DNA from 2 places in the Ensifer adhaerens genome. Region 2 is predicted to be linked to the other one. Evidence: predicted binding sites of a transcription regulator. Region 2 holds the regulator's gene; the other holds the start of a gene.

Region 1 (5,289 bases), 1.6 Mb from region 2:
CCTCTTCCGTTCTGCCTTCTGCGCCCCGCCAAGGCAAGCGCTCATCGCGCCAGTTCCTTGAGGCCGAGGCGAATGAGCTTGGCGCTGTCGCCGCCCTCGCCGCCGTTCTTCAGCGCAGCCGCAACCGCATTGGCCGCCTGGTCACGCGAGTAGCCAAGATTGGTGAGTGCCGAGACAGCATCGGAGACCGGCGCGGACGCGACGCCGTCTCCAAGCTCTTGCTTGAGGCCGATCGACGACGACATTTCACCGGCAAAGGACGGCGCCTTGTTCTTGAGCTCGGTGACGATGCGCACCGCCACCTTCGGGCCGACGCCCGGGGCGCGCGAGACCGAAGTTTTGTCCTGCAGCGCAATGGCATTGGCCAGTTCGCCCGGCGTCAGGGTCGAGAGCACTGCGAGCGCCACTTTCGAGCCGACGCCCTGCACGCTCTGCAACAGCCGGAACCATTCCCGCTCCAGCGCAGTGAGGAAGCCGAAGAGCTTCAACTGATCCTCGCGCACATAGGTCTCGATGAACAGTATCGCCGCCTCGCCGGCGGAGCCAAGCTTGGACAGCGTGCGCGCCGAACAAAAGGCGACATAGCCTACGCCATGCACGTCGAGCACGACATGATCCTCGCCGATCTCGTCGATGGTACCCTTCAATTTGCCGATCATATGGCGTCTCTCGCGGTGGGGGATGGTCGCCCAGACCATCGGAAGATATCTTGTCTCCAGCGTCGCGCGTCTTTCAAGACGCGTAGGGTCGCCGTCATATTTTAGATCTACTGCAACTACGCCATCAATGCGGCGAGCCGGCTGGTAACAGATTGCCGGTTGTGGGCATGGCAGATGGCGATCGCCAACGCGTCCGCTGCATCGTTGCCCTTGAACTCGACCTTCGGCATCAGAACCCTGATCATCATGTGGATCTGCTGCTTCTCGCCATGGCCGACGCCGATCACCGCCTTCTTGACGGCGTTCGGCGCATATTCGGCAACTCTCAGGCCGGCACGCGCCGGCACCAGCATGGCAATGCCGCGCGCCTGGCCAAGTTTCAGCGTCGCGGTCGCGTCCTTGTTGACGAAGGTCTGCTCCACTGCCGCCTCGTGCGGCTGGTAGCTGTGCACCACCTCGGCAAGGCCGTCGTGCAGCTGGCAGAGTCGCGAGGCGAGATCCATGTCTCCATCGGAAGTGACCGTGCCCGAGGCCACGAAGCGCAGCGAATTGCCAAGCGTCTCGATGATGCCCCAGCCAGTGCGGCGCAAACCCGGATCGATGCCGATGATGCGAATCGTATTCTGCATGAAATTCACCCTATGATGCCAGTCTGGACGCTGCCAGCAAAAAGTGAACAAAACAAAAACATACACACAGGCGAGAGGACCCGCGGGGATTTCTTCGCTACCGCCCTTGGATTGAGGAAAATTGAGCTTACATAGCTTTCCATCAATTTCTCTCAATGAAGGCCCTTACCATGGCGACTTTCTCCGTCCTCGATCTCTCCCCGATCACGCAAGGCGGCAGTGTCGCCCAATCGCTCGAAAATTCGCGCCGGCTGGCCCAGGCTGCGGAGGAAAACGGCTATCAGCGCTTCTGGCTGGCAGAGCATCACGGCATGAAGGGCATAGCCAGTGCGGCGACCTCACTGGTGATCTCGCACGTGGCTGCTGCCACCAAGACAATCCGCGTCGGCTCCGGCGGCATCATGCTGCCCAACCACTCGCCGCTGGTGATCGCCGAACAGTTCGGCACGCTGGCAGCTCTTTATCCGGGTCGCATCGATCTCGGCCTCGGCCGCGCGCCCGGCACCGACATGCGCACCGCCCAGGCGCTTCGGCGCAACATGGAGGCGAGCGGCAACAATTTCCCGAACGACGTCGTCGAACTACAGGCGCTGCTCGGCCCGGTGGCCGAAGACCAGAAGATCATCGCCGTTCCGGGTGCCGATACCAATGTGCCGATCTGGCTGCTGGGCTCCAGCCATTTCAGCGCCCATCTCGCCGGCATGCTCGGCCTCCCCTTCGCCTTCGCTTCGCACTTCGCGCCAGACATGCTGCTCTCGGCGCTAGAGATCTACCGCGAACGCTTTACGCCGTCGGAAACACTCGAAAAGCCGCACGTCATGGTCGGCGTCATGGGTGTCGCCGCCGATACGGACGAGGAGGCGAACTACCTTTTCACCTCGATGCAGCAATCCTTTGTCGCGCTGCGTCGCAATGCGCGCGGGCAGTTCCCGCCGCCGGTCCAGTCGATGGATGGACTCTGGAGCTATGATGAAAAGATCTTCGTCGACCATTCGATGATGTATGCGGTGGTCGGCGGGCCAGAGACGATCCGCCGCAAGATCGCGACCTTCCTCGAGCAGACAAAAGCCGACGAGCTGATCATCTCCATGCCGATCTTCGACATGGACGCCCGCCTGAATTCGCTTCGCCTTTTCGCGGACGCGCAGAAGGAGCTCGCCAAGGCCGCCTGACGCTAGGGATCAGTTCACGCCGAAGGCCGGTGCGATCTCCTCTACGCTGGCGAAGAACCGATCCGGCCCGAGCTTCTGCAGGAAAGCCGGGTCGGCATAGCCCCAGGCCACGGCACCCGCGGCAATGCCGGCCTTGCGCGCCGCCTCGATGTCGCGCGCCTCGTCCCCGATCGCGAGGAACCGGGCGGGATTCAGGCCGGAGTATCGGATCGCCTTCTTGAAATGCTGCGCCTTGCCGAAGAGAGCGGCGCCGCATTCGAACAGGTCCACAGCGGCAGCTACTTCTCCGAGCGCAGCGCGAATGCCCTCTTCCGCGTTCGAACTGACGATGGCGATGCCGATACCGGCAGCCTTCAACCGCGCCAACAGCTCGGCAACGCCCGGAAACAGCCGGACGGAGGCGGCCTCGGCCGCCATGGCCCGGCGCATGAAGGTGGCAATCTGCGGCAACTTCCATACGGGCACGCCGAGATGCGCGATGATTTCGCGGTTGCCCATAGTTCTCAGCGACTGGAATTCCGCAATGGAAAGCTCCCGAAAGCCGTAGCAACGCGCAGCGCTGTTGCAGGCGGCCATGAAGCTCGCCGCCGTATCGGCCAGCGTGCCATCGAAATCGAAGATCGCGAACTGATAGGTCATCAGCGCCACATTAACGTTCAAGCGGAAACGCTGGAAGCGGGAAGACGCTCTCGAATCAAAGTGCTAGGGCGTATTTTGCGCGCTCGTCCCGGCGCACGACGCCCAAAGAAGAACCCGTGTCCTTTCGGACACGGGTGAATATTCCGGAACTTGCCGGGCGTCGGATCAGGCCGACAGCTTCGCCAGGATCTCGTCCGACACTTCAAAGTTCGAATAGACGTTCTGGACGTCGTCGTCGTCTTCAAGGATGTCGATGAGCTTCATCAGCGACTGCGCCTTTTCCTCGTCGACCGGAACGGTGTTCTGGGCCTTCCAGATCGCCTTGACCGTTTCGGCTTCGCCGAGCGTGTCTTCGAGCGCCTTGGAGACTTCGCCGATCGCCTCGAAGCCGCAGATGATCGTGTGACCGTCCTCGTCGGTGGTGACGTCGTCGGCACCTGCTTCGATCGCCGCGTCCATCACCTTGTCGGCGTCACCGACCGAAAGCTTGTAGGTGATCTCGCCGACACGGTCGAAGGAGAAGGAAACCGAACCGGTTTCACCGAGCGCACCGCCGGCCTTGGTGAAGGTCGAGCGCACGTTGGAGGCGGTACGGTTGCGGTTGTCGGTCAAGGCTTCGACGATGACGGCAACGCCACCGGGGCCGTAACCCTCGTAGCGGACTTCTTCGTAGTTCTCCGCGTCTCCGCCGGAGGCCTTCTTGATCGCCCGTTCGATGTTGTCCTTCGGCATCGACTGCGCCTTGGCGTTCTGGATCGCCAGGCGCAAGCGCGCGTTCATCGCCGGGTCGGGCATACCGGACTTGGCGGCAACCGTGATTTCGCGCGCGAGCTTGGAAAACATTTTCGAGCGCACCGCATCCTGACGGCCCTTGCGGTGCATGATGTTCTTGAACTGTGAATGGCCAGCCATGGCACCCTCTGCATGCATGATTATGTAGGAATGGGGCGCCTTATAGTTTTATTGCCGCTTTTCGTCCAGCCGGGGCGCGGCTTTTCAGTCGGCCGATACCTGCGCGCGGCTCAAGAGGAAGCTGTGTCCGTCATCGCGACGGCACGAAAGGCCGGTGCGTTCGGAGGCGCAGGAAAACGGCCCCCGCACCCAGCTTTGCCCATAGTCGAGCACCGGGCCGGAGGAACAACAGCTCGGATCGCCGACGGCGTGATCAAGCATGGCTGCACCCGTACGGCCCATTGTGGCCCGAACGTAATGCGGCGTGACGATATCGCAGGCAAGCTCGGGGCCGCCGTCGGCGGGCTGGTAGACCGGCGTGCCGCCGGCCGGCGTATAGACGCAGCCGATATTGCCCGAGGGCATCACGAACACCTCCTGCTTGCCCGCCGGTCGCACCGTGGTTTCAGGTGGGTTCTGCAGTTGTTGTCCTTCGGGAGAGGGCATGCGGGGCGGAGGCGCGCCGCCTGCCTCGGCAAGGGTCGACAGGGACAGGAAAAGCGAAACGCCAACTACAAGCAACTTCATCGGGCGATCCTGAAAGTTCAGACGCCCTGCAGAATATAAATCAGAGGTTTGCTTGGCAAGGAACGCAACGAGACTTTGACGCTGGCACTCTCCGCGAAGCGTTTGTCGTAGTCTTCGCCGAACATATCGAGGAAAGCATCGATTGGCGGGCCGCGGCGGTGCATCGGCAGGATCAACGACGAGCGCAGCCGGCTGACCACCCGGCTCATGCTTTCCGCCCCCATGGTCAGGCCACCATCGACAGGTACCATCACGACGTCGAGCCTGCCGATCTGGCGATAGTGGCTGTCGTCGAGTTCGTGGTGAAGATGCCCGAGATGGCCGATGCAGAGATCCGCCACCTCGAAGATGAAGATCGAGTTGCCGTCGTGCTCCATCCCGCCGGCGGCGCGAATATCGGTGGTGACGTTGCGAATGTAGGCGTCGCCAACCACGAGATCGTGACGGGCGGGCTTGCCGCTGTCGCCCCAGCCGTGCAGGACGTTCCTGATCGCCGGGTCGGGCGAAAGCGTGTAGTGGCTCGAATGCGCCTTGTTCATCGTTGCGACCGTCGGCGGCGCCGAGGGCGCGAACCAGCCATTGTAGTCGGTTGCGATCGACACGCCGCCGGGTGTCTCGATCAGGAAGGTGGAATGGCCGAGATAGGTTATCGTCACCTCGGCGACCGCCGCCTGTCTCTTGGCGGCAGCAGCGGGAGTGAAGCTGGCGAAG
Region 2 (5,289 bases):
GGCGCAGTCCCTTGACCAGATATGCCGCATTCTTACTGGAGGTCATCTGTCCCACAACATCGATCGAATAAGCCGTACTCGAAACCTTCCGCTCTTGCCCCCAGCGGAAATCTCGGCGTCCCGAAACGGAACAGTCGATTAAACATGACAGCAACAAGGCGAAAATGCGAACTCATCCACAGTTCAGCGCCTGATTTCATGCATTATGGTTTACAGATGGTTACCATCCGACCGGGCGCGTGCTCTCCAATACGGCCGTGGAGAAAATCTTTCAGCGATGCATGTTAAATCTTGCAAAGCGACAGGGCTTCGCGCAATAACGCCGTGCCCGGTAAGCAGTTAGCTGCGAAACTCGTGCAAGGACAGGTGGCCGAGTGGTTTAAGGCTCTGGTCTTGAAAACCAGCGTACGGGAAACCGTACCGTGGGTTCGAATCCCACCCTGTCCGCCATTCTCCCAAGGAATATAGACCGACCAACAACCGCCATCGGCGGTGCCGTTTCATCTCAATAGGGCCCCATCGGCAAGGTTGAGTTGAATTTCCGATACCGCGGCTGGTTCGCCGCAGGCAGAAGGAACCGGCGTTCTCCGTCCTCAACGCAACCCGATTGCCGGAGGCCTGCAAGAAGCCCGGAATTCGACAATGCTAGAGGCTGAACGGGTCGCGCGCTGATCGCTTCTCGCTCGGCGCATTGAACGGATCGGCCTTCTTCTCCTTGGACTTGCGCCCTTCGTCGGCGATGATCTCATCCACGGCGCGCTGGCACTTCATGAGTTCGTCTGCCGCCGGACCGGTGCCACGCAGACTGAGATTTGCGATCACGCGTTCGTCGAAGGCGATCGCCAAAGCCCGTTTGCGCACGAAGCCTGTGAGGAATTCGGGATCGGTGACGTTCACGAAGAGGAACTTGCCGTTCTCGTCTCCGGCGGCGGTCGCCGAAGCGCTCCAGGGATCGCTCTTGTCTAAGCGAAACGTCAGGTCATAGTCCTTGCCGATCTCGAGCGACTTCCAGTCGTCGCTGGCGAAGCTCATATAGAGTGGCGATTCGGAGCCCTTTGGATAAAACCCCAGGCGCAGCGTGACCCCGCCCTCGAACATCGACGTGATGAAACACGAGCCTTCCATCGACGTGTCGGAAGCAACGGTCCAGCCGCCGACTTCCTTCCACTTGATGATCTCGGCCTCTTCAGCCACGGCCGGCCCCGTCACCATCAGACAGCCCACCAACCCGAACAGCAATCTACGCATGCAAAGCCCCCGTTTGCGCGCATTTTGATAGGTCGCCGCGTGACTGTCGAGGGTGGGCGACCCGTACCCACGCAATATTTAGGAATATTCACCTCTCGTGCAGACCGATGCTCACGCCAGGGAATTACATGGCGAAGGGATCTTTCGACGACTTGGTCTGGCCGCCGCCCGCAAACGGGTCATTGTTCGGCGCATTACTGCCGGCGCCCGCAAAGGGATCGGCGGCCTTCCCCTGCCCGCCGTTCGGCATCAGCGCGTTCACGGCCTCCTGGCATTTGAACATCTCGCTGACGGCCTTCATCGAATCACGCAGACTGAGGCTCGCCACCACGCGCCCTTCGAACGCCAGCGCCAGCGTATTCTTGCGCACGAATTCGGTGAAGAAATCTGTATTGGAGAAATTGACGACCAGGGCCTTCGAACCCGTGAGGTCCACGCCGAACGCAACGGCCGGCCACTGGCGGCCGCGGTCGAGCTGCAAGGCGACGTCATACTCCCTTTGAGGCTCGATCGATTTCCAGGTAGCATTGCCGATCGAAAGAAACGCCAGGTTCGCCGATCCCCTTGGATAGAAGCCGATACGAAGGATCGCGCCGGCGTCATAGCTCGTCGCCGCGTAGCACGAGCCGCCCAAGGACGGATCGGAACCGACCGTCCAGGCATTGATCCGCTTCCAGATATTCGAACGACCTTCTTCAGCAGAGGCCGCTCCGGCCGCCGCCAACAGACCGAGAACCGCCAACGACAATCTATGCATGCAACCACCCCACTTTCCCCGCAAAGTTATCGTATTTTTGCAACCTGTCGAGACAGTGCAGCGCGATCACAACATGGATTTGTGCGCGCCGAAAGCGAGGACACGGACTGCTACAACCGATGCGATCGCAAGTCGGCCAATCGCGCCAGGATCGACGGGCCCTGCCGCCGCGCACCTCTGGCGCAAACCGGTCACAGCCTGAACTCAAAGACCTGTTGAACACGTGAGAGTGATCGCCAAGTTTGCTGGACTTCGGAACGAAAGCGCGGTTCACATCGTTAACCGCCCCGTAGTGCCACCCTTGCCTCAAAGTGGACGATCACCGTGCTTGCCGCCCTGCTTCTCGCTTCGATAGTCGCATCGCCTAACATGCCTGACGTCAAGCTCAGTGCCGCCACGGTCGATGAACTCCAGACGGACTTCGAAACCGCCGTCCCCTGCCACCAGATTGATGGACGCAACGTGTGGAAGGGTGCCATTGCGTTCTACATCCAGTCGTTCGTCTATGACGGCGACACGCCCGTCGCGACCGATGCGGCGGACGCGGTGCTTCCCGAAGACAACAGCGCAGAGACGGTGAAGGAATTCGAAGACGCCTGCGCCGCCACGCAGCCGGCCTGACCCTCGCCATCAGAACGCTCGCGATTCGCTCGACGCAGTCCAATACGGTCGTTTCCAACCACACAATCATCACCAAAACCCGCTTTGCTCCCGTAAAAGTGACCAACCGGCACGCGCAGTCCCGCCAATTGACTGAATTCACGGAATTTTAGGCACTTGCAGAACACATATGGAACAGATAGTGTCTGTTCTTGATTTGTTTCACGCCTTCTGGAGCGACGTGCCATGCTGACCCGCAAGCAACAGGAATTGCTTCTGTTCATTCACGAACGCATGAAGGAGTCGGGCGTCCCACCGTCATTCGATGAAATGAAGGATGCGCTCGACCTAGCGTCGAAGTCCGGCATCCACCGTCTGATTACCGCGCTCGAAGAACGCGGGTTCATTCGCCGTCTGCCGAACCGGGCCCGCGCGCTCGAGGTCATCAAGCTTCCGGAAGCCTACGCGTCCAGCCAGCAGCAGCCACGTCGCGGCTTCTCGCCGAGCGTGATCGAGGGAAGCCTCGGCAAGCCGGCGGCGGCAGCCCCTGCCGCACCACCGAAGCCGGCGCCGGTGGCCGAAAACACATCAGTTTCCGTGCCGGTCATGGGCCGCATCGCTGCCGGTGTGCCGATCTCGGCGATCCAGAACAACACGCACGACATCACCGTTCCGCTCGACATGATCGGCAACGGCGAACACTACGCCCTCGAAGTCAAGGGCGACTCGATGATCGAAGCCGGCATCTTCGACGGCGACACCGTGATCATCCGAAATGGCAATACCGCCAACCCCGGCGACATCATCGTGGCGCTCGTGGATGACGAGGAAGCGACGCTGAAGCGATTCCGACGCAAGGGCGCATCGATTGCGCTTGAGGCCGCAAACCCTGCCTACGAGACACGGATCTTCGGGCCTGATCGTGTGAAGATCCAGGGCAAGCTCGTTGGGCTGATCCGCCGCTACCACTGATCCCAGATAAAAATCTGGTACTCGGAAGAACCTCGCTGCCGCTTGCGGTAGCGAGGTTCTTCTTGTTCATCCGATAACGCGTCGCCTACTCGTGGATGGTGTATTCGCCGAGTTCGCAAAGGTCCTGCGTATCTTCGGTCGTATCGAGGCCCGAATCCTCTTCGAACTCGAAGCGCATGTCGTACTTGCAGACATCCCGGCCGTCAGCGATGGTGATTTCCATGTTCTCGCCGGGATTCAGAACCTGCCGGCCGAAAACATCGTCTTCCCACTCGTTGACGCCTACCGGCGACGTGTAGAAATTGGTCAGAACTGCACTTGTGTTGTTCTTCAGCTTGAAAACCAGGTCCTCTGCCCGCGCCTCGAATGTGGTCGCAGCAAAGAGGATTAACGCCGTCAGGACAAGTTTCGTCTTCATATAAGCCATTGCCTCCGTTTGATGATGACGGACGCTACCGATGCGGCTGATGTCAGCGGAGTCATCGTTCCCCCTCTACCGATTTCACCGAAGCGATAAGATCCGTACGGGGCTTAGAAGACGTGGCTTGTGCGGGCGTGTGGCATGCCTGAGCGAAAGCACCTACGCGTCGCAACCCGGAGTAAGCTGAGGAAGGTAATCGTTCCGACCTCTTCTTGAAGCATTGCTGCTCGCTGGGCAGGAGCAATCGGCCTTGCCGGACGTTCTGCCTGTGGAAAGCGCCCGAACCGCAAATTCGCTTTGTGCTTTTTCCGAAAATGCCTCTTGCGGATTTTCTGCAATCATTCTAAATCCCCGCCAACGCTCGGTTATCCGAGCCGTGAGGCCTCGTGGCGGAGTGGTGACGCAGAGGACTGCAAATCCTTGTACCCCGGTTCAATTCCGGGCGAGGCCTCCAAATACATTCACCAATATAATCAATATGTTGCAGTCGTCGCGAAGCGGAAAAAACACCGCTTCCGCGTAACGCTATGTTGCTGCGAGAATCCTTTGCTTTCCCTGCACTTCCACGAGGCGACGGCGGATCCACACGACATGAAATGCGACATGTTCAATGCGAACCCCGAGCCAGAAACCCGCTCACCAGCTGTAGGTGCTTGAACCCCGGTTCCCTTCGCGGCGCCGACAAACACGTCGCAGGTCACCATCTCTGCCGAAGGCTGTCATAGTGCCCTCAGGGCCGCCCTGTGAGCGTCCATAAGGGTCACGACGGGATCGGTCACGCTGCCACTCCATCACCTTCCGCAAGAAGCGCTCGCCCTTCACATCGATCTCGGCGAGCACGATTCCGACGACAACCTCCGCGATTTTTTCGAGGCTCAACAGGTACTCCTGATGCTGTCTGTCGTCCCTTAAGAGGCGCCTCCTTGCCGAATTGGGCGTGGCGCGGAAAGGGTTCCGAGACACCAAACCCGTCAAAGATCGCACAAATCCCTCGCCGGCGTATTTCGACATCGTCGCCAGCAAAACATAGTCGCGCTGCGGCTTAAGCGTGGGTTCCTTCCCGTCGCTGCGGCGGCACAGCATGGCGTCCACCTTCTGAATTAAGCAACTTCTAAAGTTACGCTTGAAGCCGCTCGCAACCGTGGCATTCTTACCGGCGATAGAGGGGAGGTATTTGGATGCTGAAGGGTAGAATGTTGCTCGCCGCCGACTACATCGGCAGGTTCGGTATCTGCGCGTATTTTACGATCGCGATGTTGCGGCGCATCGTTCACGCCGCGCAAATCGTAGC

Evidence for each region. Region 2 encodes LexA, which represses DNA repair genes until DNA is damaged. Its sites were predicted from a motif close to TGTTCNNNNTGTGTTCNG; they were not measured.
Region 1: the regulator LexA is predicted to act here: its motif matches at 1,332-1,349, upstream of ruvC (crossover junction endodeoxyribonuclease RuvC).

What each region holds. Positions count from the first base shown of each region.
Region 1 covers NZ_CP083349.1:3,141,575-3,146,863, forward strand. The annotation lists gene ruvA (Holliday junction branch migration protein RuvA) at 42-659, opposite strand; gene ruvC (crossover junction endodeoxyribonuclease RuvC) at 776-1,288, opposite strand; gene LAC81_RS15505 (LLM class flavin-dependent oxidoreductase) at 1,459-2,460, shown strand; gene LAC81_RS15510 (HAD hydrolase-like protein) at 2,470-3,099, opposite strand; gene LAC81_RS15515 (YebC/PmpR family DNA-binding transcriptional regulator) at 3,265-4,011, opposite strand; gene LAC81_RS15520 (hypothetical protein) at 4,096-4,578, opposite strand; gene LAC81_RS15525 (MBL fold metallo-hydrolase) at 4,596-5,289, opposite strand, start outside.
Region 2 covers NZ_CP083349.1:1,575,680-1,580,968, reverse strand. The annotation lists gene LAC81_RS07860 (septal ring lytic transglycosylase RlpA family protein) at 1-46, opposite strand, end outside; tRNA gene LAC81_RS07855 (tRNA-Ser) at 361-450, shown strand; gene LAC81_RS07850 (hypothetical protein) at 646-1,248, opposite strand; gene LAC81_RS07845 (hypothetical protein) at 1,373-1,972, opposite strand; gene LAC81_RS07840 (hypothetical protein) at 2,375-2,626, shown strand; gene lexA (transcriptional repressor LexA) at 2,852-3,577, shown strand; gene LAC81_RS07830 (hypothetical protein) at 3,663-3,995, opposite strand; tRNA gene LAC81_RS07825 (tRNA-Cys) at 4,379-4,452, shown strand; gene LAC81_RS07820 (hypothetical protein) at 4,635-5,081, opposite strand; gene LAC81_RS07815 (methyltransferase family protein) at 5,177-5,289, shown strand, end outside.